DNA from 3 places in the Ruminococcus sp. J1101004sp1_RTP21198st1_B9_RTP21198_201120 genome. Region 2 is predicted to be linked to each of the others. Evidence: riboswitches for the same ligand, from Rfam matches in the RefSeq annotation. Region 2 holds a riboswitch; each other region holds the start of a gene.
The links. Region 2 has a riboswitch for cobalamin ahead of AB5618_RS16270 (hypothetical protein). Riboswitches for the same ligand answer to the same signal wherever they lie in the genome.

Region 1 (10,294 bases), on a different contig from region 2:
ATTCTGAAAGCTAAGGGAAAGTGCAGTAAAAAAGGACATGGAGGATTTTCCCATATTCTTGTGAACAGGAGGTGCCATGCTCTCGCTGTCTATCACAAACGGATCTGTATCAGAAAGGATCCGCCCATCTTTTACCGTCACGATTCTGGTGGCATAAAGCTGAGCAAGCTCCGGATTATGGGTGACCATTACTACCAATCGTTCCTTTGCGACCTCTTGCAAAAGATCCATAACCTGTACACTGGTATCTGAATCCAGGGCTCCTGTTGGCTCATCCGCCAAAAGAATTTCCGGGTCATTTACAAGTGCTCTGGCAATTGCCACTCGCTGCATCTGACCGCCTGACATCTGACTTGGCTTTTTGTGGATCTGGGCACCAAGGCCTACTTTTTCCAGAGCTTCTTTTGCACGGCGTCTCCGCTCACTTTTTGATACACCGGAAATGGTAAGGGCAAGCTCCACGTTTGCAAGAACTGTCTGGTGTGGGATCAGATTATAACTCTGAAACACAAATCCTATGGTATGATTTCGATAAGAGTCCCAGTCCCTGTCTTTATATTTTTTCGTAGAAATCCCATTGATGATCAGATCGCCACTATCGTACCGGTCAAGACCACCAATAATATTCAGAAGAGTGGTTTTTCCCGAACCGCTGGGACCAAGAATTGCCACAAATTCATTGTCCCGAAGACTAAGGCTCACTCCGTCCAGGGCACGCTGTACCAAATTTCCTGTTCTGTATTCTTTGTGTATGTCTTTGATCTGAAGCACTTACTACTTCCTTTCTGTCGCATAATAAATGTTTATAACCATTCACCAATTCAGGCAAAATATACCGCAAAGTGGGGCGCCGAAGATTTCGATTTTTATGTGAGTCAGATTCACATAAAATACCTTGCGGAATAATATTTGCTGAATAGTTCAAATATTTTTTATTATAATCTTAAATTGTGAACATATTGTGTTTTTAAAATAAAACCATTCTCTTGAAATCCAACTATTTCTATCGTATAATAAGAAGATACATTACCGCTTTAGAGAGATGATGCATGCAGATTGCGGCTATCGCAGTCTGATATAACTTACTTCAGAAAGGATGAAAAACATGAAGGTTTTACTCTTAAATGGCAGCCCGCGCAAGGAAGGCTGTACGTTCACCGCACTTAGTGAAGTGGCAAAAACACTGAATCATAATGGAATTGATACTGAGATTTTCCAAGCTGGAAATCCGGATACAGATAATGTAAAAGCCGCCGCGGCGAAATTAAAAGAAGCAGATGCGCTTATCGTTGGTTCTCCGGTATACTGGGCTTCCCCATCCGGACAGATCATTGAATTTATGGATAAGCTTTGCTCCATGGCAGGCAAAGACATGCTCCACAAACCAGCTGCAGCAGTTGCTTCTGCAAGAAGAGCCGGCACCACAGCTACTTTAGACGTTCTTCAGAAATATTTCAGCTATCATGAAATGCCTGTTGTATCTGCTAACTACTGGAACATGGTTCACGGAAATACTCCTGCAGAAGTTGCGCAGGATGAAGAAGGACTTCAGATCATGCGCTCACTTGGAAACAATATGGCATGGCTTCTGAAATCCCTGGAAGCAGGGAAAGCGGCAGGTATTGCAGTTCCTCAGGCGGAAGATAAGATCAAGACAAATTTTATCCGCTAAATATGGTGCAGTAGTTGTCATGTCTTCACATAAATGAAGCTCCAGAGCATATCTGAAAAAAGCTTTTTGCAAGATGTGCGTCACAATTTGTGGGAGTTTTTGCTCGGATGAGGGCGCCGTGGCAGGCTACAGCAACTGAATTCGAGCAAAATTTCCCACAAAACGGGCGTGCAGATTGCAAGAATGATTTTTCAAACAGGCTCTGGCTGCACCAGTTTAATAATGTGTGTGACATGGAAGAAGTTCCGTTCGCATACATCAAAAAAAACTTCCAGAGAGGTATTTTATGCTGCAAATAATCGAAACCATCAACACCGCTGTAAATAATTTTATCTGGGGCGTTCCTGCAATGGTCTGTATTTTCGGAGTTGGTCTTTATCTTAGTATCCGCACCAATTTTCTTCAGATTCGCAAATTCCCCTACGCAATCAAAACAACCCTTGGACGTATTTTCCGCAAACGCGACGCATCTGACGGTGCTATCACGCCTTTCCAGGCAGTGTGTACAGCACTTGCAGCCACGGTCGGTACTGGCAATATCGCCGGTGTAGCAGGTGCTATCGCGATCGGCGGTCCCGGAGCCATATTCTGGATGTGGGTTTCTGCACTGTTTGGCATGTGCACCAAATATGCTGAGGTTACTCTGGCTGTCCACTACCGCGAGATCAATGCCAACGGCGAACTGGTAGGCGGTCCTATGTATTACATCAAGAACGGTCTTAGCAAAAAATGGCACTGGCTAGCTTATCTGTTCGCAGCATTCGGCGTGCTCACTGTATTTGGTACCGGTAACGCTACACAGGTCAATACTATCACCACTGCCATCAATTCTGCATTGCTGAATTATAACGTGATCAGCGAAAGCGCCGTTTCTACTTCCAACCTGATCATCGGAATCATAATTGCCATTCTGATCGCAATGATCCTTCTTGGCGGAATCAAACGAATTGGCCATGTTACCGAAAAGCTGGTTCCATTTATGGCTCTGCTTTACATTCTTCTCGGACTGGGAGTTATCCTTCTGAACATTCAGAATGTACCAGCTGTATTCGCTTCTATTTTCAGAGGGGCATTTCAGCCCAGAGCTGTAACAGGCGGCATTGTTTTAAGTATGTTCACAAGTTTAAAAAAAGGTGTTTCCCGTGGTATCTTCTCTAACGAGGCTGGTCTTGGTACCGGATCCATTGCCCATGCGTGTGCAGATACCAAAAAGCCTGTAAAACAGGGTATGTTCGGTATTTTCGAAGTCTTTACAGATACCATCGTGATCTGTACACTGACTGCACTGGTTATCCTTTGCAGCGGCGTTGCTGTTGATTATGGAAAAGCAGCTGGCGCAGAGCTTACTATCCTTGGATTTACTTCTACATATGGAAGCTGGGTATCCATTTTTACAGCAGTTGCCATGTGCTGCTTCGCTTTTTCCACAGCAGTCGGATGGGGACTTTACGGTGCCCGCTGCATCGAGTTCCTGTTCTCTGAAAAAGTGATCAAACCTTTTATGGTTATTTATTCCCTGGTTGCCATCCTTGGCGCAACTGCCAACCTTGGACTGATGTGGAGCATTGCTGAGACATTTAACGGTCTTATGGCAATTCCCAATCTGATTGCTTTGTTCCTGCTTTCCGGTACAGTTGTGAAACTGACAAAAGAATATTTTGCCGGTGAGGGCAAAACAAAATAAATATAAAAAGGGACATCGCATGAACCGTTTTCGCTCATGTGATGTCCCTTTCAGATTATTGATCAATCCTTATTCTCTTCCTCGGCAGCTGCATCTGTAGTTGTATCAGCATCTTCGCTTTTCTCTTCCTCACCGATCTCAACTGCATTTTTTTCTTCCTCAGTCTGCTCCTGCACATCCGTAACGCTTACCTTATGGTCATACCATTTGCCCTTTTTACCAATGATTGCCAGGTCAAATTCTTCATCCAGCTTCTCTACTGGAACATTGAATCCATAAACCTCCTCTGTCATGCCATCGCTGTAAGTTACCTTATCAATAGTAGGCTGAATCAGTTCAGCACCGTCTTTCTGTGCATCCTCTGCTGTTCCAAGGAAAACATTCTCAATATTCTTGGAAACGAGAGTAATATGAACGGTCATTTTACCATCCTTTACAGTGAGGGTAGCTCTTCCGTTGCAAGCCTCATTTACATGGAACATACTGCTGTCTGTGTCAAACTCTACACCATAAACACCGTCTTCAAGTTCGCTGTCTACGGCATTCTCTGAACCATCTGTGGTTTCCTCTGCCTCAGCCTCTGTGGCTTCTGCAAATGCCGGGAATGCAGTTCCTGCTGTCATAGCGGAAATACTTACAGCTGTTAATAAAATAACTAATGAACGTTTCATAATAACTCTCCTTGCTTTTTCTTTATTTACGGTGCACTTGTGTGTGCCGTATTTGTTTTATTACTCAAACAGCTGCCCCACAGTGTAGGAGCAGCTGCTTTTGTTCTGTTGCAATAACAATTTATACCAAGATAATTATTTCGTGATGGAATCAATAGCTGCCTGAGTATGAGCTACATAAAGCTGCTCAACAGCGTCAATTCTTCCAAGACCTTCGATCTGGCAGTCAATCTCATCGAAATCTCCAGAAGCCTCGAACATGCTCTTCCAGGAGTCATCATCATCACCAGCCATATCATTGTTTGCATGGTCACCAGCAACAACCATAAGCGGACGAAGGATTACTTTCTTGAATCCGGCATCTTTTACTTTATTGATAACTTCATCACAAGCTGTATCCTCTGGCTCACCCTCTACAGTACCGATGAATGCGTTTGTAAATCCAAGGTTATCCATCTGTGTCTGCATCTGGTCATATGTAACGTTTGCTGTATGGGAAGTACCATGTCCCATGAATACAAATGCAGTTCCATCCTCTGCAGCTGCTTCCATGTTGTCATATCCAGCTTCTTTTACAGCTTCATCTGTGATTGCCTGAGCAACAGCAGCTTTGTCATCGTTGATAACGGTAGCGTCATCGCCAACCTCACCAAGCATTGGCTCAGCGATTGCTACAGATTCAAATTTATCTTTGTAAGCATCAATAGCTTCTACCATCTCATCGTACTCAGCACCATGCATAAGGTGTGTAGGCTGAACTACAAGATTCTTAACACCGTTTGCTACTGCACGGTCAAGTGCCTGCTGCATGTTGTCAATCTGCTCATCATCTCTTGCCTGTACATGGTTGATAATGATCTGAGCGGTAAATGCTCTTCTTACAGACCAATCCGGGAATGCTTCTGCAAGAGCATCCTCGATTCCCTTAATATCCTCTGCACGGCTGTCGTTAAAGGATGTACCAAAGCTTACTACAAGAAGCTCATTCTCACCGATCTCGTCCTGATTACGAGGATCATCCTTGGAAGCATCACCTGTATCACGTCCGAAATACTCTGGGCTTGCCTCTTCTCCCTCTACAAGCTCTTTCTGAGCATCTGTAAGGGCATCCCATGCTTCTTTAGCTTCCTTGCACTGCTTATCTGTATCATCTGTTCTCTCCTGAACATAAATAGCATCGATAAGTGCTGCTACTTTATCAGCCGCTTCCTTATCTGCATCTGCAGTGTCATCAGCTGCTTCTGCATCGTCTGTTGTCTCTGCATCATCAGCTTCTTCTGCACCGTCAGCTGCCTCAGCATCGTCTGTTGTCTCAGCATCATCAGCTGCTTCTGCATCGTCTGTTGTCTCCTCTGCCGCTTCCTCTGTCTCTGCAAATGCAACAGTTGCTGTTGCTGCTGTCATGCTTGCTGCCATAGAAGCTGCAAGAAGGATTGCTAATAAAGATTTTCTTTTCATTTCTTTTTCCTCTTTTTTTTGTATTTCCGGATAGAATCACGTATAAAGAATCCCATGGGAAATTTATCACCAATCTCCCATTGCATAAAAACAGCCGCATTTTCTGCGACTGCACACATTCTCATATACACACTTTTCTTCCAAAAAACATTCAGGAAATATTCATGTATCGTTATGAGAATACAGGTTCTGTGTACCGCAGACCTAAGATTCCACGCCAAGGCAGTTCTCCTGACTTCAGTCAACACTGCTCCCCCTTCCCGGTTTCCCAGTGGGCTCTGAAGCAATTCCCTTACACAGTGACGGCATCGTTCCGGACTCTCACCGGATTCTCTTTTGCGCATCATGTTCATGATGCAACCTTCGCGCTATAACCATTATACATATTCGACTCGGATATTTAATATGTACCATATTATTATATATTTTTTATGAACTTTTTATGTATTTTTTATGAACTAGAGTATGTTTGAAAAAGGCTTTCTGCAAGATGTGCGTCACAATTTGTAGAAGATTTCGTCCGGACGAGGGCGCCGTAGCGGGCTACGGCAACTGAATTCGGGCAAAAAATACCGCAAAGTGGGGCGTGCAGATTGCGGGAATAATTTTTCAAACAGATTACTATTCACTCCGTTCATAGCAACACGCTTCGCGATGCACAGAAATCATGCTTTCGCATGGTTTCGCGCCGCAATTCTCGGGTTTTCTGTGAATTACTTATTGACAAATACCCCGCCAGGGTATATATTGATTTCATCAAGTACATACCCCTAAGGGGTATATAAGGAAAGGAGTCCGCCTATGACAGCTGATCATAAATCCGAATCCTGCCGTAGCCACACCGCAGCCGATCCTGCAACTCTTTCCAGCCAGGAAACTACCAAGAAGGTCTGTTCCTGCTGTTGTACCAAGCACACCGATCGTTCCGAAGCAGAGCGCAGGAAGCTGGTAAACCGTCTAAAACGTATTGAAGGCCAGATAAGGGGGATTATAGGAATGCTGGAGAATGACGCTTACTGCAACGATATTCTTATTCAGTCAGCAGCTGTAAATGCCGCTGTGAATGCATTTAATAAGGAACTTCTCGCCAATCATATCCGAACCTGTGTGGCAAGAGATATCCGTGACGGTAAAGACGAAACCATTGATGAGCTGGTTGCAACTTTGCAGAAGCTAATGAAGTGAGATATCAGCGTATTCCGAATGTGTACCTGCCTGCGGAGGTACGAATGTGCGGAGCAGTCCGTCGGTATCGAAACACTGTAATCGAAGGAGGAATTTATTATGGAACAATACAACGTCACCGGCATGAGTTGTGCAGCCTGCAGCGCCCGTGTAGAAAAAGCGGTAAACAAGGTTCCGGGAGTTACTTCCTGCTCCGTGAGCCTGCTTACCAATTCCATGGGGGTAGAAGGAACCGCCTCAGCCTCTGCCATTGTCTCAGCTGTAGAAGAAGCCGGATACGGCTGCAGCCTGAAGGGGGCTTCCGGTCAGAAGGAATCCGTTTCCGATGCTGAAAAAGCCCTGGAAGATCATGAAACGCCACTTCTCAGGAAACGACTCATTGCATCAGTAGGTTTCCTTCTGGTGCTGATGTACTTTTCCATGGGACACATGATGTGGGGATGGCCGCTGCCAGCCTGGTTTGATGGCAACCATATCGCCATGGGACTTGTACAGCTGCTTCTTGCAGGAATCGTCATGGTCATCAATCAGAAATTTTTCATCAGTGGCTTCAGGAGTCTGTGGCACCGCTCTCCGAACATGGATACCCTGGTAGCTCTCGGCTCCATGGCCTCCTTTGTATGGAGTGTCTACGCCCTGTTCGCCATGACCAGAGCCCAGGTTGACGGCAATTCCGAACTTGTCATGCACTACATGATGGAATTCTATTTCGAATCTGCCGCTATGATCCTGACCCTGATCACCGTTGGAAAAATGCTGGAAGCCCGTTCCAAGGGCAAGACCACGGATGCCTTAAAAGGTCTTATGAAGCTTGCTCCCAAGACTGCCGTTGTCATCCGAAACGGCCAGGAAGCCACCGTTCCCATTGACCAGGTTGTAAAAGGTGACACCTTTGTTGTTCGCCCTGGTGAAAACATCCCGGTGGATGGTGTGATTATCGAAGGCTCCAGTGCAGTCAACGAATCTGCCCTTACAGGTGAGAGTATCCCTGTTGACAAAGCTGCCGGAGATCTTGTCTCCGCAGCCACAGTCAACCAGTCTGGTTTCATCAAATGTGAAGCTACCCGCGTTGGCGAAGACACCACCCTCTCCCAGATCATCAAAATGGTCAGTGATGCTGCAGCCACCAAAGCTCCTATTGCAAAAATCGCAGACCGTGTTTCCAGTGTTTTCGTACCTGCTGTTATCACCATTGCAATTATAACAACTATTGTCTGGCTGCTTACCGGTCATGAGGCTGGCTACGCCCTGGCAAGAGGAATTTCCGTTCTGGTCATCAGCTGCCCATGCGCCCTTGGTCTTGCCACTCCGGTTGCCATTATGGTTGGAAACGGAATGGGTGCCAAAAACGGTATCCTTTTCAAAACAGCCGTCTCCCTTGAGGAAGCCGGAAAGGTTCAGATCGTAGCCCTTGACAAAACCGGAACCATCACAAACGGTCAGCCGGAGGTTACTGACATTCTCCCTGCAGACGACGTATCTGAGAACGATCTTCTCACCCTTGCCTACGCCCTTGAAAAAAAGAGCGAGCACCCTCTTGCGAAAGCCATTCTGGAAAAAGCTGCAAGCCTTGGTCTTACAGCCCAGGAAGTCACAGAATTCCAGGCTCTTCCCGGCAATGGACTCTCTGCGAAGCTTGGTGCTTCCACGCTTATCGGCGGAAGCATGAAATACATCAGCACTCTGGCAGCTGTCTCTCCGTCTCTTATGAACCAGGCCGAGAAGCTTGCCGAAGCAGGAAAAACTCCTCTTCTTTTCGCAAAAGATGGAAAACTTCTTGGAATCATTGCAGTTGCTGATGTAATCAAACCGGACAGTGCACAGGCGGTCAAAGAGCTTCAGAATATGGGTATCCACGTAGTTATGCTTACCGGAGACAACAAGCGCACGGCCAGAGCCATCGGCGCACAGGCAGGTGTTGACCAGGTTATTGCAGGCGTCCTTCCAGATGGAAAAGAGAGCGTCATCCGCTCCCTGAAGGAAAAAGGCAAGGTTGCCATGGTTGGCGACGGAATCAACGACGCACCAGCCCTTACCAGAGCAGATATTGGTATTGCCATCGGTGCCGGAACGGATGTAGCCATCGACGCAGCAGATATTGTCCTTATGAAAAGCCAGCTTTCCGACGTGCCAGCTGCTATCCGTATGAGCCGCGCTACTCTTCGCAACATCCACGAGAATCTCTTCTGGGCGTTCTTCTACAATGTAATTGGTATTCCGCTGGCTGCCGGCGTATGGATTCCAATTTTCGGATGGACCTTGAACCCGATGTTCGGCGCTGCTGCCATGAGCCTTTCCAGCTTCTGTGTAGTTACCAACGCGTTGAGGCTAAACCTGTTTAAAATTCATGACGCAGTTAAAGATAAAAAAGTCAAGAATCCGGTTTCCATAGAATCCAATTCTGGAAATATTGCTGATTTCTCTGAAGCATCATCTGCTGTTTTCTCAAAATCATTCAATGCAGATAAAACTTCAGATGCAGAACAAACGATTAATAACAGCTGCAAGCTTTTGAACGAATGCAGCGATATTAATAACAATACTAACAAAAAGGAGAATAATACCATGGTAAAAGTGACAGTTAATGTAACAGGAATGATGTGCGGACATTGCGAAGCACACGTAAACAAAGCAATCCAGGAAGCATTTGGGGTACAGGATGTTGTATCCTCCCATGATGCCGGAACTACTATTTTCTCAGCACCAGAGAAAGTGGACGAGGACAAAATCCGCCAGGTAATCAAAGACGCTGGCTATGAAGTAACCGGAATTACACAGGAGTAATCCATCCCTCACATTCAACTTGACCAATGCAGAATCCTAGAGCGTGTTTGAAAAAGGCTTTCTGCAAGATGTGCGTCACAATTTGTGGGAGATTTTGTCCGGATGAAGGCGCCGTAGCGGGCTACGGCAACTGAATTCGGGCAAAATCTCCCACAAAGTGGAGCGTGCAGATTGCGGGAATGATTTTTCAAACAGGCTCTAGAGCTTGGAGCAAGGTTTGCCTTGCATATGCCCGGGAAAAACTATATAATGGAAAAATGGACGAAAAAATCAGAATCAACAAATACTTAAGCGAAGCGGGATTCTGTTCAAGACGTGAGGCTGACAGCCTGATCCGGAACGGACGGGTGACTGTGGAAGGTCATAAGGCAGAACCGGGAGAAAGGATTACAGCAGATACAGTTGTATTTGTGGATGGTAAGCCTGTGAAAAAAGTAGAAGAAAAAGTTCTACTTTTATTTCACAAGCCCCGAGGTGTGGTGTGCAGCACAAAAAAACAGCGCCAGGAGACTACAGTTACGGAGTATCTGAATTATCCGGTTCGAATTTATCCCATAGGACGTCTTGATAAGGAATCCGAAGGGCTTTTGCTTTTAACAAACCAGGGAGACCTGGTAAATAAGATCATGCGTGCGGGAAACTACCATGAGAAAGAATATCTGGTGACTGTGAATAAACCAGTTGATGGTGATTTTGTGAAAAAAATGTCATCTGGAATTCCTATTATGGATACCATTACCCGTCCGTGTTTTGTGGAAAAAACAGGGAGAAATTCTTTTCGGATTATTCTCACCCAGGGATTGAACCGGCAGATCCGCCGAATGTGTGAATATCTGGGAT
Region 2 (10,294 bases):
AACATCAGGTTGTCTTTTGTAAATATATTCTTTTTCATAAAACGAGTCCTCTCCTTCTTTCAGTGAACTCAGTATAACGTAAAAAATGAGTTCTGTAAAGAAACGGAATCAAAGAATCCCGCAAGGCAGAATTATACAAATTCTGCCTTCCCGCTCTTCTTCGCTGCATCTATAAGCTCTCCTAACCGCTTATTGCAGCTTCCAACCGGCACAGCCGTGCAGATTATCCTCTCACAGCTTTCCATGGCTTTTTGCGCCTTCTGGAAGGCTTCTTCGCTGATTTCCATGAAGGGTTCTTCCGTGATCACCTGTGAAGCCAATAGTCTTGCCAGGCGGTAATCTACGTCGTTTGTGTAAAGAATACCTGCAATAAAAGGTGTATGCTCTTTCTGCAGCTGACGGAATATGGGAATACCAGTGCCGTTCCCACAGATTACGAAAGTTTTGGCTTCTCCGTCTGGTTTCGGAAGCTCAATACTTCCAAACAGGGGATCAAAAAATCCATTATTGATCTCATACAGCTCCTTGATCATGTTCTCTTCAAAAATATCTTCCGGCTTTCCAAAATGAGAAATAGTATCTCCCTTTACGCAGATGATTTTATCTGCAATTTTCTGTGCCAGATCGATTTCGTGAAGAGACATGATAACTGTGATCTGCTTCTTTTTTGCCATATCCCGAAGAATAGATAAAAGATCCAGCTTATGTTTGATATCAAGGAAAGAGGTTGGCTCATCCAGAATAATAATATCCGGCTCCTGGCAGATCGCACGGGCAAGAAGCACTCTCTGACGTTGCCCGTCACTGATGTTGTTAAAGTCACGACTGCCAAGCGATTCCGCATGCACCGCTTTCATGGCTTCCTCTACCTTTTCCTCATCCTCTCTTGAAAGGATACCGAGTCTGCCTGTATAAGGGTAGCGTCCGGTTGCCACAATATCATGACAGGTCATAAGCTCCGGACGCATTCGTTCCGTAAGAACTACTGCCATGCGTGTGGAAAGCTCTTTATAGGAAAAAGAATTCAGATTGCGATCATCAAAGTAAACTTTTCCACCAATGATCTGCAGCTGTCTTGTGATACTTTTCAGAATCGTAGATTTACCAGAACCATTTGGACCAATGAGAGTTACAATCTCCCCTTTTTTTATTCCAATACAGATATCATGAATTAAGGCCTTTTTATCATAACCGACAGAAAGGTTATCCATATGAAAATAGTAATTATCCATTTCAGTTTCCTCTCTTCTTTCGCAACATCATGAAAATAACAACAGGTGCTCCAAAGATGGAGGTAACGGTACTGATATTCAGCTCCAGAGGGGCAAAAGCCATTCTGGCAATCAGGTCACACATCATACAGAAAACTGCACCGCCCAGGAATGTTCCCGGAATGATTATAAGTGGTCTGGATGTGCCGAAGCTTCTTTTCATCAGAAATGGGACTGCAATTCCAACGAAAGAAATCGGTCCTGCAAAAGCAGTTACAGTTGCTGATAAAATACTGGAAAGCAAAATCAAAGCAACGCGGAAGAATTTGATGTTTACGCCCATGCTTTGTGCATAAGCTTCTCCCAGCTGATAAGCACCGATGGGCTTTGACAGCAGGAAAGTCAGGATCAGGGTAATTCCTACCACCACACAGGAAATGTAAACGTTACTCCAGCTCATACCGGAGAAGCTTCCCTGTGACCATCCGTGAAGATTTACAATATCGGAATCATCTGCAAAAGTTACCACAAAATCAGTTACTGCAGAACAGATATAGCCGATCATGATTCCAGCAACCAGAAGGGTGGCCATGTGCTTGATCCTTTTTGAAATCAGAAGAATAAAACCAATGGAAATCAGGGAACCAATAAAAGCTGCAATGATCAGAGTGTAAGAAGTTACGTTTACAGCTCTGCCAAGATAATAAATCATGGTAAGAGCTACTACCATTTTCGCACCGGAAGAAATTCCCAGAACAAAAGGTCCTGCAATGGGATTTTCAAAAAAGGTCTGAAGAAGAAAACCAGATAGGGATAAGGCACCTCCAAGAATGGCAGCCATCAGGATCCTGGGAAGACGGATTTTCCAGATGATGCTGTATTCTTTTGTATCTGTGGCTTTTTTCAGCAGGATATCTATGATCTCAGACAGAGAAATATGAACATTTCCTGTGTTGATATTCAAAACTGTGATCAGGCCAAAGGCCAGGATCAGCAGAATGAAAACCATAGCGTAACGAGATCGTCTCTTAAAATTTTCCATGTGGAAGCTGGTTCCAGCGGATTGATTGCTCATTTTATTTTTCTCCATTTTTGTTTCATTTACAACAGAACCTGCTGTCAGCTCAGCTTATGAAGAAAAGTCATATCCTCTTCACTTCCGCCGGTAAGCATCAGGTTCAGATCTGTGATCAGTTCACCAATTGTATCTGTATGCTGGTACATGGAATCATCAGTTACCCAGACATTTCCCTCTTTTACGGCTTTAAAATCAGCCATCAGACTTTCTTTTGCAAGAAGATCGTCTATGCTTTTTACAGACGCATCAATACTGGAGTTGTAGATCAGATAATCTGCATCTGCCGCAGTATTATAGAATTCCTCCATGGTAATGGCAACGGAAGTTTTTCCACTGTCATCCTGAAGATCTGCGAATACATTTCTTCCACCGGCAATCTCGATCATACTGGAAATATAATCTTTAGGATTACGTACTACAGGAGAACCGCTGGTATTGATGTAGAAAAACGCAACTGTTTTTTCCGTATTTGTAAAGTCCTTTAGCTTCTCAATAACCTGTGCCTGCTGGTCAAAAAAGGTCTTTGCCTCCTCTTCTTTGTTCATCATTGCGCCATAAAGCTTGATCCACTCTGTACGTCCAAGGGGCTGGCTCTCATAGCTGGAGCGGTCAGTGAAAACAGGAATTCCAAGAGTTTCGATCATCTCCTGTACCTTCGGTGCATGAAGGATCATAGTAGACTCTATTGCAAGATCACAGTCGTCACCTACCAGAAGCTCGTAATCCGGTTCATCGTATTTTCCCGCAAAAGTCATTTCGCCGTTATTGATAGCATCAGCTGCTGACTGGATATACCAGCCGGAAGCATCAAGACCTGACAGCTTAATGGAGTCTACACTTCCGATTGCATCGAACAATGCCATTGGGGAAGTGGCTGCCATGTAGATGGTGTCAAGTGGCTGCTGAAGGATCTGGATTTCAGGATCCAGATCATCAGGTGCCTCTTTGCCCTCTGGGACGATCAGATATCTGGCATCATCATGGATGTCCAGAAGTTTGTAACCGTCATTGTAATAATACACGTCAAAGCATTCTGCAAAAGACAGATCCATGGCGGATTCATAGGTCAGACCTGCAATTTCAGGTGCAGCATTTTCTTCTGATGTGTCAGAAGAAGTCTCCCCGGAAGCATCTGCTTCCAGGTTCTCCTCTTCTGCCCATACCGGAGTAATGGCAGTAAATGTCATAACTGTTGCTGCAAAAATACTTAAAATTTTATATTTCAGCTTTTTGTCATACATTTTTATTTTCTCCTGCTGATTATTCTTGCTACTGTGCATATGGTGAAGAATAATAATTTATTCTTCCTCATCAGTTACAAAAATTGCTTCGTAAGCTTTTTCCCACTCAGCTTTTGCATTGTCATCCTTTTCATCTGCAGAACGGTCCACGATAAACGGGATTTTCAGAGTAGAATATTTTTCTGCGGAATCTTTCAGAAGGTTTTCTTTTGCTTCTGTGTCTGCTTCCTCTGTCGGGAGAATATCAGAAGAAAGGATAGAAATACCGCACTGACTCTTTACAAGAGCTTTGTAATCTGTATCTTCATCTTTTCCTGCAAAAGTTACGGAACCATCTTCCAGAGCCGCTGTAAGGCTGTCTACCGTACAGTCCCCTTTTTCCATTCCAAGAGCAGTAACTTTGTCTGTAAGATCAAGCTTATCCAAAATGTTAAGAGCATCTGTGGAAGCCACATAAGCAGATTCTACCGGCTGGTTGATCACGATTACATCTTTATCAAGTCCTGCAGGGATAACAGCACCCTCAGGTACGATCAGGTATTTTACAACATTGCCCATGTAGAGCTTTTCTGTACCTGTAAGTTCCTGGGAATCAGCAGCTTCTGTTTTTGCATTTTCTTTTCCGGAATCAACAGTTTCCGGTTTTCTTGCAGTATCTGTTGTCATATCTACTTCAAGAAGGGTAATGCCCTTTGCGTAGTGATAAAGCTTAAAGTATTTTGCATGCTTAAGAGTAGTTTCGTCTTTATACTCAAGACCTGTGATCTCTGGTGCAGAATCATCCAGCTTCTTGTTTCCTGTGGAAAGCATGCTGTTGTCCTCTGCCGGGTTATCCTTGTCTGTTTTCTTCGGATCGTTTGCACCCTTTAAAGCGATATAAATGGTGTAAGTGATTTCATGAGCCTGGGACATTCTGGTTGTCATACCAATGATCGTATTATTCTGGTTCAGTGCTACCGGAATTGTGAAAGTAGAAGTTCCGCCGCCGCATGCACCGTAGTATTTATTTCCATTGGCTTTTACATAACCGTAATATTCACTGCTGAATACAATAGTCGCATATGCCTGACCATTTGTTACCGTAACTTTGTTACAGGAAATATTGACCTTTCCAGAGCCACCAGACCAGGAGAAGCTGTCAGGAGTATAGGTTCCATCTGCTAATGTAGTAGAACTGTTTACAGATGCTGTTCCGCCGCTTAAGTCAGATTCGTATTTGGATTCCTCTTCCGGTTTCTTGTCTGGCTTTGGAGTTGCTGTTGGTGTAGGGGTTGCTGTCGGTTTTTTATTTGGTTTTGCAGTGGGTGCAGGAGTTGCTGTGACTGTTGTGTCAGGAGCAGTGTCTGGCTGCGGATCATCCTGTACGTCACCTATTTTATTCAAAGTGCTGGACTGGAAAGTCAGGATCCTGTCATACCAGATCTGGTTTTTGTGGGAAAAAGCAGCAACTGCAATTCCATTGTCCAAGGCTTCAACAGGAATCTCATATGTATATTTGCCATTTGCGTCTGCCACATATGGAACCCAGGTGGAGGAATCAGCTGCGGCAGCTTCTTCTTTTGTTCCCAGACATAGATAGTCGTAACCAGTTCCGCTTAAAGTAAGAACAGCTGTCATTTTTCCGTTTTTGGAAGTGAGGACACAGTCAATTACACGGAACATAGATGAGCTGGAGTTAACTGTAACATTATAAATTCCGCTTGCACAGCTGCCTGGAGCTGGGGTTGCTGTTGGCTCTGGGGTGTTGGCTGCTTCCGGAGTTGTGCTTGGCATTGGAGTTTCAGTTGGAGCAGGTGTTCCGGTTGGTGCCGGAGTCTCAACCGGTGCTTCGGTAGGCGCCGGAGAAACAGTTGGTTCTGGTGTTGGAGCAGCCTCTCCATATCCTGGAACTGCCGGTACGGTAATCGTCAATATACCCTTTGCGTACCAGTTCTGGCTCTTCTTGGAATGAGGAACGACTGCTATTGTCTGAGCTTCCTTGCTTGCAGTAACTTCAAAGGTGTAGGTATAGCCTCCTGCACTGTTTTCAACTCCTTTGATGGCATTTGCTTCTTTATCGGAGTCATTGAAACTGCCAAGATAGATCATGTCATAATTCTGTTTTGCGGTAGAAAGTGTGACAATATATTTATCCTCCGAAACCTTTACAGTGGAACCGGTGATTACGAACATTGCAAATTCATCACCGTTTTCTTTTACAAGCTTGATTCCGGCATCTGTAATCTCATTCTGGGCTGGTGCCTGGGTTGGAGCTGCAGTTGGCAGTGGAGTGGCAGTTGGCTCAGGGGCTGCAGTTGGCTCTGGAGTAGCTGTTGGTTCCGGGGCTTTCATTCCTGGAACGTTCAGTTTCAAAGCCATATTTGTGTACCATTTCTGATTTTTCACAGAAAATGGTACGATGCTGAAAGTCTGGACCTGTTCACTGGCAGGAACCTCAAAAATGAAAGTATAACCATCTTCATTTTCTGTACCAACGATTGCTGCTGCATTTTTTGCTTCGTCAGGATCTTCTTTAGAACCAAGATAAAGCTTCTCATAGTTCTTTCCGTCAGTATTGAGGGTTATCTTAATTTTATCACCATTTAATTCAGCAGAAGAGCTTTTGATTTTAAGCATTTTATATGCACTGTTATCTTCCTTGTCAATGGTCATGTTGGAACCATCTGGGTTCAGATCCTCTGGCTTTGTTTCTGGTTTATCTGTCTCTTCGGTTTTGCCCTCTTCTGTTGTTTCTGGTGCAGCTGTAGGCTGTGGAGCTTCTGCTTCCTCATTTTTGCTTTCTTCAGCAGGTGATGCAGTAACCTCAGGAGTGGTCTCAGAGGCAGGTGCTTCTGTAACTGCAGGTGTCTCTTCCACAGCGGAGGCGTCCCCGGCTGCCGGAGTTGCTGTAGTTTCGGTGTTTTCTTCTTCAGTTGTTACGTTTTCCTGCACAGGAGTCTCTGCAGCAACTGCAGTCTTCTCCGCTTCTGTCTCTGGAGTTGGTGTAACAGAAATCTGTACATTTGCATCCTCATTCTCTGCCTGTGTAAGTACAGCAGGAGTGACCGTCATGGCGACGGAAAGGAACAGTGCAAGAAAGCGTTTTGAATTTCTTTTCATTTCTTTTTCCTCGATTCTTCCTATTATTTTATAATTTGAATAAATCCCAATTGCTTCTGGAGCCTGTTTGTACAATGGGCAATTCTGACAGGATTATTTCAAAAAAATGCCTGCTTCCTCTGAGAAAACAGGCACTAAAAATTCAATATATTGTATTATCAAATATATTAATGAGAATGAAGTACTTTCTTCGGAAGCTTTCATTAAACGAATTCAGCAGGTTTCCTGACTTACAGATCAACACAGAATCCATCCTTCTCAGCAATATGCCAATGGTTTCACTGGATTCTACTCCCTGTTTACAGTGACCGGATCGTTCAGGACTTTCACCTGATTCCCTCTTAGAGCGTGTTGAAAAACAATCTGTACGCTCTAGCAAACAGATATGTCTGGCACTGAAAACGGATTTATTCAATTCACCTCATTATAGCAGACCGTTATGTCGAAATCAATAGATTTATAGGGTTATTGCTTGTATTTACTGTACCCAACTTCATCCGTACGGAGAAGTGTTCCATTCTCATCGTAGACACTGCGGTAGGTTTTACAGGTGTTTGGATCGGAATGCTCTGTAGTAATTTCTACCGTATTATTGTCAGTTTTGGTTCCGTAAATGGATACCGTTACGGCTTCCTCTTTTTCATCGTAAGAGGCTTCAATTTTAATTGGATAAGCAGTATTATTCTGAAAACGGAAATCCTGACCTCCCCACACCACTGCTGCGTCCAGACCGTCCTCAACATAATCAATGCGGGCAGCGTGATTATGACGCTCAACAATGGTCAGATCAGACTGCAGGCATGCCATAAACAACGTAGTGGAAATCTGGCAGATTCCGCCTCCGATATCCTGGGCGTGTTCGCCTCCTACAATTACAGTTGCTTCCCTGTACCCCCGTTCCTCTGTACGGGGACCTAAAGTATCGTTGTAGGAAAAAATCTGCCCTGGCTGAAGCTCCACCCCATCACAGGCTTCCACGGCAAGCTTCAAATTGGCAACACGGTTTTCGGTACCGCCACCATATGTAGTATAAGTACCAAGAAGGTTCAGATAAGGAAGGGCTTCTATCTCTTCTGTAGAAACTTCGGGCAGGGTAATTTCAAGGGGAATGGTGATCTCTGCACCTTCTTTTGCTTTTTCCAGCTTCTTTGCAGCTGACTTTACATCAAATGAAATTCCGGTAACTGCCGGAATAATTTCATTATTTTTCCCCAGAGAAGCATCTGTGGCTTCTGTATGTACTTTTTCATAATAGGCTTCCAGATTCAGTTCCTCTGGCGGTGTCTTCATAGTAGGACATTCGATAACAGCTTCATAATCTTCTATGGAAATTGCTTTTAGAATCGCTTCTTTCAGTGCATCCATATCCGGACCGATTCCGGTTTTTCCCTTAGTGATAACCAGCTCTGTATCTGTAAGTTCACAGGAAGTCTGTATAGTGGTGGATCCCTTTGAAATTCCGGCATCCTCCAGAATCTTGTCCAGTTCGTCTTTATTTCGGGCTTCCGGCATAAGGGTGACTTTTTCCTTTGTCTTGCTGTTCATCAGTTCGATGCGGTCAGTTCCATGAGTAAACCAGGAACCATGCCCAAGAGCATAGGCACTTTCTACAATTGATTTTACATCAAGACCGAGAACTGGATAGATGGATACCTTAAAGTTCTTTCCGTTCAGGGTAATGGTCATCTGTGTGTCCTTATATTTTTCCTGAAAATCTTTTGAAATTGCGTCAATGGCTTCTTCTTTGCTCATTCCCTGAATAGATATGCCGTTTATTTTAAGCTTCTTCCAGATTACATTATCTGTGAGAAAATGACACCACAACCCATACGCACCTGCGAGAATCAGAAACATGACCAGAACTTTGATCACACCGTTTTTCACTTGTTTTTTCATGTAATAATTTTACCTTTTGCAGTCTTTTTTAGAGCGTGTTTGAAAAAGGCTTTCTGCAAAATATACCGCAAAGTGGGTGTGCAGATTGCAGAAATGTTTTTTCAAACAGGCTTTAGAGCAATGGGGTAAAAAAGCATGTCCGGTTTCCGGTATGGCATGCAGCCCCTACCTGCTCTACTTTTGCCAGAATTGTATCATTATCACAGTCAATAGTCAATGATTTCACATACTGAACATGACCGGAGGTTAGTCCTTTGGTCCAGAGCTCGTTGCGGCTGCGGCTCCAGTAAGTCATTTTTCCCAGCTTCAGAGTGGTTAGATATGATTCCTCGTTCATGTACGCAAGCATAAGAACTTCGTCTGTTTTGTAATCCTGCACAATAACCGGAACCATGCCGTCACTGTTTAATTTAAAATCTGACCAGGACATTTTGGACTTTAATTGGTTCTGTTCCATATTTTTAATACTCCTTTATGAAAAATTTTTCTGCAATTATGCCACCTGCTTTCATGCTCAATTGGAAAAAATGAAAACAAGTGGCATATATCATATCGTCTTAATTGTATTTCTGTTTATTCTGCCCTTAGAGACTTCCCTTCGTAGAAAGCACATCTGTAATACGAGGATCATAAGCTGCCGCCATATCCAGCGCCTTTGCAAAGCTTTTGAACATGGCTTCTGCCATATGGTGATTATTTCCCGGTGTTAGAACCTTAATGTGAAGATTCATGGCTGCCGTATAAGAAATGGCGTAAAAGAATTCCTTCACCATTTCTGTGGACATATCTCCAATTTTTTCACTGGTAAACGCACCTTCGAAGGAAAGATACGGGCGTCCCCCAAGATCAATGGCGCAAAGCACAAGACACTCATCCATTGGAAGGATGCAGCTTCCGTAACGCCTGATTCCTTTCTTGTCTCCAACCGCTTCTTTAATAGCTGTGCCAAGAACAATTCCCGTATCTTCAATGGTATGATGATCGTCAACCTGAAGATCACCCTTTACCTTTATATCCAGATCAAAAAGTCCGTGACGGGTAAAGCCATCTAACATGTGATCGAAAAATCCCACACCTGTATCCAGACAGCTTTTTCCGGATCCGTCCAGATTCAGCTTTATGGCAATTTTAGTTTCCTTTGTATTTCGTTCAACAGTAGCTTCTCTTGTCATGGCTGCTCCTTTTTATTTTCCTCTTCAAAGCGGACTGCAATGGAGTTGGCGTGTGCAGTTAGCTGCTCTGAGGATGCAAACTGGATGATGTCCTTGTGGATTTCCTGTAATGCAGACTTGGAATAATATACAATACTGGATTTCTTAATAAAATCGTCAACGGAAAGTGCGGAGAAGAACTTAGCTGTTCCGTTGGTAGGAAGAACGTGATTCGGTCCCGCAAAGTAATCACCAAGAGGTTCAGAACTGTACTCTCCAATGAAAATAGCGCCTGCATTTCGTACCTTCATCATTACCTCAAAAGCGTTTTTAGTGACAATTTCCATATGTTCCGAAGCAATCTCATTCGCTGCTTCAATTGCTTCATCCATATCTTCTGCAATAAGGATATATCCAAAATTCTCCAGAGATTTTTCGATGATCTCTTTTCTGGAAAGAACCTTCAGATAACCTTCAATCTCTTTCTCTACATTCTGTGCCAGTTCTGTACTGGTAGTAATGAGGATTGCAGAAGCCATCTCATCGTGTTCTGCCTGAGAAAGAAGATCTGCTGCTACATAGTGTGCATTTGCAGTTTCATCTGCAAGGACAAGGATC
Region 3 (10,294 bases), on a different contig from region 2:
ATTTAAGAGAAGAGCAGGCTTGGACAAGCCAGCAGCTGGATGCTACATACGCACGTATGAGTGCTCTGTGGGATCAGAAGCAGCAGCTTGAGAGCCAGATCGAATCTTTGAATTCTGATCTTGTAAATGTAATGGTTTCCATTCAGACTCTTGAGAGTGATATCGCTTCCAAGGAAGCAGAAATTGAGAAAACACAGGGCGACCTGACCAAGGCTCAGAATGCCAAGGATAAACAGTACAGCGCCATGAAGAAACGTATTCAGTATCTTTATGAAAAAGGTGGAAACAATGCATGGTTCCAGATGATGTTAAATGCAGATAACCTTGCAGACCTTCTTACAAGAGCTGAGTATACACAGCAGATGTATGAGCAGGACAGAGAGAGCCTTCAGAAATATGCAAGAACGATTGAGGAGGTTCAGAAGTTAGAAGATCAGTATGAGCAGGAGAAAGCTGATTTTGAGACTATGAAGGAAGAATATGAGGCTCAGCAGTCTAACCTTCAGTATCAGTTGGATGTAACCCGTGCGAACAGTGCTGATTGCGAGAACGAGATCGCATATGCACAGCAGCAGGCTACTGAGTATGCGAACCTTCTGGAACAGCAGCAGGCAGAAATTGAGCAGCTTGAGGCAGAACGCATTGCCGCAGAAGAAGAGGCAAGACGCCAGGCAGAGGCAGAGGCCGCAGCAGCTGCTGCTGCACAGGAAGCAGCTCAGAGCGGAGATAATTCCTCTGAAGATGTTCAGTATGATGAAGACGGAAATGTTGTAAGCGGTTCTTCTGATGGATCTTCTGATTATGAATATGATGAGTATGGTAATGTAATTGATACCGACAATACAGTTGATTACAATTCCGATGCAAGCAGCTCCGACAGTTCCTCAGATAGTTCTTCTGACAGTTCCTCAGCCAGCAGTTCTTCTGGTTCCGGATCTTCTGTCGTATCCTATGCAACACAGTTTGTTGGAAACCCATATGTATGGGGAGGAACAAGTCTTACCAGTGGCGCTGACTGCTCTGGCTTTGTGCAGAGTGTATACGCGAACTTTGGCGTAAGTCTTCCAAGAACATCTTATGAGCAGCAGAATGCCGGATATGAAGTATCCTATGCGGATGCTCAGCCAGGCGACCTGATCTGCTATGGCGGACATGTTGCAATCTATATGGGAAATGGACAGATCGTACATGCATCCAATGCCAGAGATGGCATCAAGGTCAGCGATAATGCTGCATACAGAACGATTACTTCTGTAAGACGTCTTGTGTAATCTGAATAAATGAATTTGTGAGCCCTTTCCGGAGATGAAAATCCGGAAGGGGCTTTTTTTTTCTGGAAATAATGTGGAAAAGCAAAGAAAAAAGAAGTATAGTAAGAATAAAAGTATTGTCTGAAAATCGTAACATAAATATTTTTATATAGCCAGATGAGAGGAAGAGAAAAATGCTGAATCATTATCAGATGAAGGAAATTCCATATTTAAGAATATTAGGAAGAACGAATGGCAGTCTGGAGCCTGTAACACTATTTTGGACCGCCTCTGGAATTGAACTGAATGTAAAAGCAACAGAAATATGGGTGAAAATCCGCTCCGATTATGATGCCTTTGAGCCATGGGTGGATGTGATCATAGATGGTGTATTGTCCCAACGGCTTATGGTAAATAAGGGAGAACAGGAAATCTGCCTTTTCCGTAATATGGAAATGGATAAGGTAAGAAATGTAAAGCTTCTTCGTGATACCCCTGCGTTTCCCACAGATGAAAAAACATTGCTTCAGCTGCTGGAGGTTGAAACTGACGGTGAGTTCTTACCTCTTGAAATACCAAAGCTCAGATTGGAAGTAATCGGGGACAGCATTACCTCTGGTGAGGGTGGCAGCGGTGCAGGAGAAGAAATGACATGGAATTCCTTTTGCTTTAATGCTGTGGATAATTATGCATATATGGCAGCAAAAGAACTGGGCGCGGTGTACAATTGCATCAGTCAGAGTGGCTGGGGTGTTTTCTGTTCCTGGGAAGGAAATGAGCAGCAGGCAATCCCGCTATATTATGAGCAGGTATGCGGTCTTTTGAATGGAGAAAGAAACAAACAACTGGGTGCTATGGAAAAATGGGATTTCCAGAAGTTTCAGCCTGATGTGATCGTGGTGAATCTGGGGACAAACGACGGCAGCGGCACGAAGAATATGGACAGGGTTGGAAAGGCTGTGGAAGACTTTTTGAGGAAACTGCGCATATGTAATCCGGAAAGCTATATTCTGTGGTGTTATGGAATGCTGGGAGATGGAATTTCTACGACGCTTGAGAAAGCGGTGGGGAATTATAAAAGAAAAACAGGGGATGAGCGCGTAGAATTTGTGAAGCTTCCGGATACACTGGAAGGAGAATTTGGATCAAGGCAGCACCCGGGGCACAGATCTCATGAAAAAACAGCGAAAATCCTGGCGGAGAAGATTCTGGAGAAAATGACGTTACTGGTCACGCTGTGACCAGTAACGCGCTTCGCGATGCACAGAAAGACGAACCTTCTTGTGACAAGCACAAGAAGTAGCGTTTGCTGCGCAAACTTAATTCTCGGGTTTTCTGTGAACTTTGTTCACAAAAAACACCTCGCGGAACGTTGCCAGTAAACAGTAACTCTGGTTGATAAAAAAATAACAAAAATTCTTTCAAAGGGTTGACAAAGACAGTGACCGGTGGTACTATGATGTCAGTATAATTCCATAGTGAACATATTAAGTGCTGACAGCTACAAGCTGGCAGAAAGAGGGAATCAGGTGAGAAACCTGAGCGATCCGGTCACTGTAACAGAGGAGCGAATCTCATAGTCCATTGTGCTTGCGCATGAGAAGGAGAGATGATGTGATGATCCTGGAGCCAGGAAACCTGCTTGGTATGGCGAGGTTAAACTTCCGATGAAAGTGTAACAACCAGTTTTGGGGAATCCGCAGCCCTGAGATGTTGTCCGCTTTTGTGAGTGGACATTTTTTATGGAATGATCGCCTGTTCAGAAGAATTATACAGATTAAATGGCAGGCGATACTACTTCGGATGAAACCGTTCCCTCCGCGTATATATGAACGGATCATATTCTACCCCGGAGTAGCATCGCTCCCTCTTAAATAATGATGATCCAGAAGCCGCATATGCGGTATTTTTTTTACACTTTTCCAGAGCATGCTTGAAGAATCATTCCCGCAATTTCCCGCAAATTGTGACGTACATCTTGCAGAAAAACTTTTTCAAACACTCTCTGGCCGTATTCTATTCCTGTAAGCGGGATTCTTTTTTAGCATTTGATTTTTGGGCATTACGAAATAGAATATAAAGAATATTTTGCTTTGAGTTGTATGAGATAAGGAGAGAAATATGGAGAAAAAATATTGGGAAGACAAAGAATACGCTTATTTCAGTCATAAAAAATGTGAGTATTTTCCCTGTCATAGAGGAGCTGATCCGGAGGACTTTAACTGTCTGTTCTGCTATTGCCCGCTTTATGCCCTTGGAGACAAATGCGGCGGAAATTTCAAATATAATGAGAAGGGATTTAAAGATTGTACGAATTGTCAGCTCCCTCATAAGAAGAAAAACTACGGTTATGTGACAGGAAAATATCAGGAACTTGCTGCGATGATGCAGAAAGTAAGAGAAGCAGATCATAAAAATGAAAATGAGTAATCAAAGAAATAAGTATAAAAAACTCTCCGGAATATATACGAAGTTAAGCTTACGTATTTATATTTCTCGGAGAGTTTTTGCGTAATGCAAAATTCCATTGGAATTCTGCAAGCTGGGTCCTTTTTATCGTATGCTTAACAGCATCTTTAATTTCGGAATCTGGTTGTTGAGAATCAGACCCTCTGGAAACATAGCATTATGAACGAAATCAGCGGCATAAGTGAAGTCTCCAATATGCTCTGTTCCATGACTGTCACTGGAAAGCACGATTGGAACCAGATACTTCCGGCAACAGGACAGAATCTGCGCGCAGTTGGCCTGTGTATCGCCCCGATATCCGTAAGGCGCCAGGGAAGCTTCGTTGATCTCAAGGAGAACACCGTTTTCACCGGCAGCCTTTACAACTGCGTCGTAATCTATGTCATACTGGGGATTATCAATGTGTCCCAGGATCTTTATAACCGGATTCTTCATTACGTTCAGAAAAGCAGCAGTATTTTCTTCCCTGGTCTTTGGCCGGAAATTCTGATAATGCATGCTGGCGATTGCGTAGTCCAGCTTATCAAGAAGCTCCTGTGGCAGATCTGTTTTTCCATCGGTATCCAGAATGTTCAGTTCAATTCCATATAATAATTCCACATCGAAACGCTTCCTGGGCGAATAGATCAGGCTTCGGAAATAAGAAGAAGTTCCGGCAGCTAGAGTGGCTGGTCCGTGGTCTGTGATTCCAAGAAGCTTCAGCCCTTTTTGAGAAGCAGCCTTTGCCATGTCGCTGATGGTGCAGGTTGTGCCGTGTCCGCTGGCAATGGAATGTGTGTGTATATCAGAAAGATACATAAAATCATCTCCTAGTCAAGATTACGTGAATATATGCAGCTGGTAATTTCACTATAAAAGTGTTTTGAAAAGCCATTTACAGTTAACTTTAGTATGCCAGAGGGCAAAAAACATGTCAATCATAAATAAGAAAAAACAGAGAAAACAAATAAAAACAACATTGCACTACAAGAAAAACCACATATAACATGCCAGGAAATGTTGCTTTTTGTTGACACTTGGAAAGCAGAAAGGTATAATCAAATCAGAAAATAAAACTCTTTATTCAGGAGGAGAAAATGGGATACACAGATAATATGTCTCCGGAAATGAAACAGAGAATCGTACAGGAGCTTGTACCAGGCAAGCAGATTTCCCTGGCACATATCATTGCCAATCCGGATAAGATTCTTTACACCAAGCTGGGTCTTGATCCGTCGCTGGACTACTCAAGAGCGGCCATTGGGATCATGACTGTAAGTCCGGCAGAAACTGCTATCATTATGGCAGATATTGCGATGAAATCATCTGGCATTGAACTGGGGTTTGTTGACCGTTTCAGCGGAAGCCTGATCATCACAGGTACTGTGTCGGAAGTAGAAGCTTCTACCAGCGCAATTATGGACTATGTGGGAAATAAACTGGGCTTTACTTTATGCCCCATTACAAGGACTTGACAGAATATGAAGAAACTTGTTCTGATCGGTCGCAGCGAGGCTGGAAAAACTACTTTGACCCAGGCCCTGCGTGGTGAAAAAATACATTATCATAAAACACAATATGTAAATAATTTTGATGTGATCGTAGATACGCCAGGAGAGTATGCCCAGACGAAAGGTCTGGGACACGCCCTGGCGTTGTATACATATGAATCAGATGTGGTAGGTCTGCTGGTATCTGCCACGGAACCTTATTGTCTTTTTCCACCTTGCATTACCTGTATGGCCAACCGTGAAGTAATTGGAATTGTTACCAAAATCCACAATCCGGATGCAAATGTAAAACTTGCCACGTCCTGGCTGGAGCTTGCCGGCTGTAAAAAAATCTTTTATGTAGACTCCAGGCAGCAGGAGGGCATTCCGGAGATTTTGGAATATCTCAGGGAAGATGGCGATGTAATGCCGTGGGAAAAAGATGCCTCTGATCCGGTGAATTAGAAAATACCTGCCAAATGGGGAAAAACAGTAAAACCACGAAAAACAACATAGCAACCCAGAAAAAAATCCACATAAAACAACATAAAACAACGGAAAAACCTTGACTTATAATGTGGAATGGTGTAAACTTACAACATAACCTAAAAAGTAACAGGCTAGCTATGCCTAGCCATGATAAGTTACCCGGTGCGGTACTATAACATACATAATCCACCGCACCTGAATGTGCTTAAGGAGGAAAAAAGCATGGTAAACGAATACGAAATCAAAAAACAGATTTGCGACATCGGAAGAAGAATCTATAACCGCAACATGGTTGCAGCAAATGATGGAAACATCTCTGTAAAACTGAATGACAATGAGTTCCTTTGCACACCTACTGGTGTATCCAAAGGCTTTATGACTCCAGAGTTCATCTGTAAAGTAGATGCAAAAGGAAATGTTCTTCAGGCTAACCCGGGATTCAAACCATCATCTGAGATCAAGATGCATATGAGAGTATATGAGAAGAGACCTGATGTAGGATCTGTTGTACATGCGCATCCAATTTATGCAACATCTTTTGCTATTGCTGGTATTCCGCTTACCCAGCCAATCATGCCAGAGGCAGTTATCGCTCTTGGATGTGTTCCGATTGCTGAGTATGGTACACCTTCTACAATGGAGATCCCGGATAACCTTGAGAAATATCTTCCATACTTCGATGCAGTTCTTCTTGAGAACCACGGAGCTCTTACCTGGAGCACAGACCTGAACGCTGCATACATGAAGATGGAGTCCGTAGAATTCTATGCACAGCTTCTGTATCAGAGCAAACTTCTTGGAGGTCCGAAGGAATTTGATAAAGAGAACATTAAGAAACTTTATGAGATCCGTCGTAAATTCGGTATGCCTGGAAAACATCCGGCAAGCCTTTGCCAGAACAAAGATGGCATGAACTGCCATAACTGCGGTGGAGCATGTCACAATGAAGACTACAAACAGTTCCCAGGATATCAGTATGATTTCGTTGGCGGTAACTGCGATGCTCCGGCAGCAGATACAGCTAATGCAGATGCAGAGTTAGTAGCTAAGATTACCAAACAGGTTATGGCTCAGTTAGGACTGAAATAATCAGAAAATATAAAGGCTGGCAGCTGTGGGAAAATCAGGCAGCTGTGGGCAATTGTTAAGGAGGAACAATCTCATGCCAATCAGCGAGAGCATGGTACAGGATATTGTACAGGAAGTTATGGCGAAAATGCAGATTGCAGATGCTCCGGCCGGTAAACATGGAATTTTCACAGATATGAACGAGGCCATTGAGGCTGCGAAAGCTTCCCAGAAGATCGTTCGGAAAATGTCCTTGGACCAGAGAGAAAAAATTATTACCTGCATTCGAAGAAAAACAAAAGAAAATGCAGAAATCCTTGCACGTATGGGCGTTGATGAGACCGGAATGGGAAATGTAGGAGATAAGATCCTGAAACATCATCTGGTAGCAGACAAGACCCCTGGTACAGAAGATCTCAGCACTACAGCATGGTCAGGTGACAGAGGACTTACTCTGATCGAGATGGGACCGTTTGGCGTAATCGGAGCAATCACTCCGTGTACGAACCCAAGTGAGACCATTCTGTGCAATACAATTGGTATGCTGGCAGGTGGAAATACAGTTGTATTTAATCCACATCCGGCAGCAATCAAAACCTCTATTTATGCGATCAATCTTTTAAATGAGGCATCCCTGGAAGCAGGTGGCCCGGACAATATCGCAGTAACAGTAGAGAAACCTACATTAGAGACAAGCAATATTATGATGAAACATAAAGATATCCCGCTTATTGCAGCAACAGGCGGTCCTGGCGTTGTAACAGCAGTCCTTTCCTCTGGAAAACGTGGAATCGGCGCTGGCGCGGGAAATCCTCCGGCAGTTGTAGATGAGACAGCAGATGTAAGAAAAGCTGCTCAGGATATCGTAAACGGATGTACATTCGATAACAACCTTCCGTGTATCGCAGAGAAGGAAATCGTAGCAGTTGCTTCTATTACAGATGAGCTTATGCATTATCTGGTAAGCGAGAATGACTGTTACCTTGCTTCCAAAGAAGAGCAGGATAAACTTACAGCAGTTGTTCTTGCAGGCGGCAAGCTGAACCGTAAATGCGTTGGACGTGACGCAAGAACATTACTTTCCATGATCGGAGTAAGTGCTCCTGCAAATATCCGCTGCATCGTATTTGAAGGACCGAAGGAACATCCACTTATCGCTACAGAGCTTATGATGCCGATCCTTGGCGTTGTAAGGGCAAAAGATTTTGATGATGCAGTAGAGCAGGCTGTATGGCTTGAGCATGGTAACCGCCACTCTGCACACATTCATTCCAAGAACATTGACAATATCACCAAATATGCGAAAGCAATCGACACCGCAATCCTTGTTAAGAATGCACCTTCCTATGCAGCACTTGGATTCGGCGGAGAAGGTTACTGTACATTCACAATCGCAAGCCGTACTGGTGAAGGACTTACAAGTGCAAGTACATTCACCAAGAAAAGACGCTGCGTAATGGCAGACAGCCTTTGCATTCGCTGACAGGAGGAAACATAAAAATGGACATGAATAATGTAAATATCGAAGAAATCGTAAAACAGGTTCTTGCTGGAATGGCTGGAACAGCACCGGCAGCTTCTGCATCAGCAGCACCGGCAGCACCAGCTGCAGCACCGGCAGGCGCAATCCCGAAAACTGCACACGTTGCAGTACTTACTGAAAAAGAGCATTTTGATATTAAAGAGTACCCGATTCCGGCACTTGGTGATGACGACATCCTTGTTAAAGTAGAAGGCTGCGGCGTTTGCGGTACTGATGCTCACGAATTTAAGAGAGACCCATTCAACCTGATCCCGGTTGCACTTGGACATGAGGGAACTGGTGAGATCGTTGCCATGGGTAAAAATGTTAAGACTGATACAGCTGGAAAACCGGTTAAGATCGGTGACAAAGTTGTTACCTGTATGATCTTCAAGGATGATCCGGAGATCACAATGTTCGACCTGAACAAGAAAAACGTTGGCGGAGCTGACGTATACGGACTTCTTCCAGATGATGACATTCATCTTAACGGATGGTTCTCTGATTACATCTTTATCAGAGGCGGAGAGTTTGGAAGTACATTCTTCAACGTAAGTGATCTTGATCTGGATTCCCGTATCCTGATTGAGCCATGTGCAGTTCTTGTACATGCAGTTGAGAGAGCAAAAACAACCGGTATCCTTCGTTTCAACAGCAGAGTTGTTGTACAGGGATGCGGACCAATCGGTCTGATCTGTATTGCAGTTCTTCGTACCATGGGTATCGAGAACATCTGTGCTGTAGATGGAAATCAGCAGCGTCTTGATTTCGCTAAGAAAATGGGCGCTACCATGAGCGTTAACTTCATGGAGCACAAAGGAATCGAAGCACTTTCTGAAGCTGTTAAAGATCAGTTTGGCGGACATCTTGCAGACTTTGCATTCCAGTGTACAGGATCACCTGTTGCTCATGCAAACATCTACAAATTTATTCGTAACGGCGGTGGTCTTTGCGAGCTTGGTTTCTTCATCAATGGTGGAGATGCTACAATCAACCCGCATTTTGACATCTGCTCCAAAGAGATTACAATCGTAGGCTCCTGGGTATACACCTTAAGAGATTACGTTACAACATTTGATTTCCTTAAGAGAGCAAACGCAATCGGACTTCCAATGTCTGAGCTGATCACAGACAAGTATCCGCTTGAGGAGATCAATGAAGCATTAAAGAAGAACCTTGCAATGACCGGTCTTAAGATCGCAGTTGTAAATAAATAATTGCCGGATAAAGGAGAATCAAGATGGCAGAAGCTGTAGGAATCTTGGAGGTGTTCGGACTGGCAACAGCGTTTGTGGCGGCCGACGCCGGCTGCAAGGCAGCAAATGTCCATCTGGAGGTTTTTGATAAAAATAAACCTGCAAATGCGGACAGTCTGCCGGTACCGCTCCTTGTCTGCATCAAGTTCCGCGGAAGCGTTTCTGATGTAACAGAGGCTGTAGAAGCTGGAATCAGAGTAGCAGAGAGTATGACCGGTGTGGTACAGCACTACGTAATACCAAATCCGGAACCCGGTACACAAAAAATGCTGAAAATCAGCGCACTGGATAAGGATTAATGATTGCTAACCAGTGAATTTAAGTCTATAATAAAAACGAACAAAGTCATGCGGAGCATGGCAGGTACCTCACAGCAAGTACGCTGGAGCGTACTTGAAAAGTCGAGATATATCAGGAGGAATTCATCATGGCACAGGAAGCTTTAGGAATGGTAGAAACCAGAGGACTTACAGCTGCAATCGAGGCAGCAGATGCAATGACAAAAGCAGCAGAGGTTACACTGGTTGGTACAGAGAAAATCGGATCCGGTCTTGTAACTGTTATGGTTCGCGGTGATGTCGGAGCTGTTAAGGCAGCGGTTGAGAGTGGAAGCGCAGCAGCATCCAGACTTGGAGAGCTTGTAGCTACACACGTAATCCCAAGACCTCATACAGATGTGGAGAAAATCCTTCCAAGCATCTAATGAACTATAAGGAGTTCGCTCATGAGTAAATCATATGGTTTTATTGAAATCACAGGTGTTGTAGCGGC

Region 1: another riboswitch for cobalamin. It lies ahead of AB5618_RS08320 (sirohydrochlorin cobaltochelatase); the one in region 2 lies ahead of AB5618_RS16270 (hypothetical protein).
Region 3: another riboswitch for cobalamin. It lies ahead of AB5618_RS02875 (DUF6783 domain-containing protein); the one in region 2 lies ahead of AB5618_RS16270 (hypothetical protein).

Annotation. Positions count from the first base shown of each region.
Region 1 is NZ_JBCOMI010000010.1:14,473-24,766, forward strand. It holds gene AB5618_RS08295 (ABC transporter ATP-binding protein/permease) at 1-771, opposite strand, end outside; gene AB5618_RS08300 (flavodoxin family protein) at 1,106-1,672, shown strand; partial or broken gene AB5618_RS08305 (DUF6783 domain-containing protein) at 1,776-1,931, opposite strand; gene AB5618_RS08310 (sodium:alanine symporter family protein) at 1,959-3,356, shown strand; gene AB5618_RS08315 (hypothetical protein) at 3,419-4,027, opposite strand; gene AB5618_RS08320 (sirohydrochlorin cobaltochelatase) at 4,163-5,485, opposite strand; cobalamin riboswitch at 5,689-5,865, opposite strand; partial or broken gene AB5618_RS08325 (DUF6783 domain-containing protein) at 5,937-6,038, opposite strand; partial or broken gene AB5618_RS08330 (DUF6783 domain-containing protein) at 6,015-6,125, shown strand; gene AB5618_RS08335 (metal-sensing transcriptional repressor) at 6,287-6,670, shown strand; gene AB5618_RS08340 (heavy metal translocating P-type ATPase) at 6,770-9,454, shown strand; partial or broken gene AB5618_RS08345 (DUF6783 domain-containing protein) at 9,469-9,585, opposite strand; partial or broken gene AB5618_RS08350 (pseudouridine synthase) at 9,535-10,294, shown strand, end outside.
Region 2 is NZ_JBCOMI010000027.1:18,724-29,017, forward strand. It holds gene AB5618_RS16250 (YitT family protein) at 1-38, opposite strand, end outside; gene AB5618_RS16255 (ABC transporter ATP-binding protein) at 132-1,232, opposite strand; gene AB5618_RS16260 (iron ABC transporter permease) at 1,234-2,286, opposite strand; gene AB5618_RS16265 (ABC transporter substrate-binding protein) at 2,331-3,530, opposite strand; gene AB5618_RS16270 (hypothetical protein) at 3,588-6,629, opposite strand; cobalamin riboswitch at 6,827-7,029, opposite strand; gene AB5618_RS16275 (VanW family protein) at 7,095-8,525, opposite strand; gene hisI (phosphoribosyl-AMP cyclohydrolase) at 8,638-8,982, opposite strand; gene hisB (imidazoleglycerol-phosphate dehydratase HisB) at 9,110-9,697, opposite strand; gene hisD (histidinol dehydrogenase) at 9,694-10,294, opposite strand, start outside.
Region 3 is NZ_JBCOMI010000003.1:72,789-83,082, reverse strand. It holds gene AB5618_RS02885 (NlpC/P60 family protein) at 1-1,271, shown strand, start outside; gene AB5618_RS02880 (GDSL-type esterase/lipase family protein) at 1,445-2,491, shown strand; cobalamin riboswitch at 2,723-2,911, shown strand; gene AB5618_RS02875 (DUF6783 domain-containing protein) at 3,180-3,278, shown strand; gene AB5618_RS02870 (cysteine-rich small domain-containing protein) at 3,372-3,680, shown strand; gene AB5618_RS02865 (phosphatase) at 3,804-4,517, opposite strand; gene AB5618_RS02860 (BMC domain-containing protein) at 4,796-5,173, shown strand; gene AB5618_RS02855 (EutP/PduV family microcompartment system protein) at 5,180-5,653, shown strand; gene AB5618_RS02850 (class II aldolase/adducin family protein) at 5,900-6,766, shown strand; gene AB5618_RS02845 (aldehyde dehydrogenase family protein) at 6,840-8,228, shown strand; gene AB5618_RS02840 (zinc-binding dehydrogenase) at 8,246-9,484, shown strand; gene AB5618_RS02835 (BMC domain-containing protein) at 9,508-9,822, shown strand; gene AB5618_RS02830 (BMC domain-containing protein) at 9,951-10,226, shown strand; gene AB5618_RS02825 (BMC domain-containing protein) at 10,248-10,294, shown strand, end outside.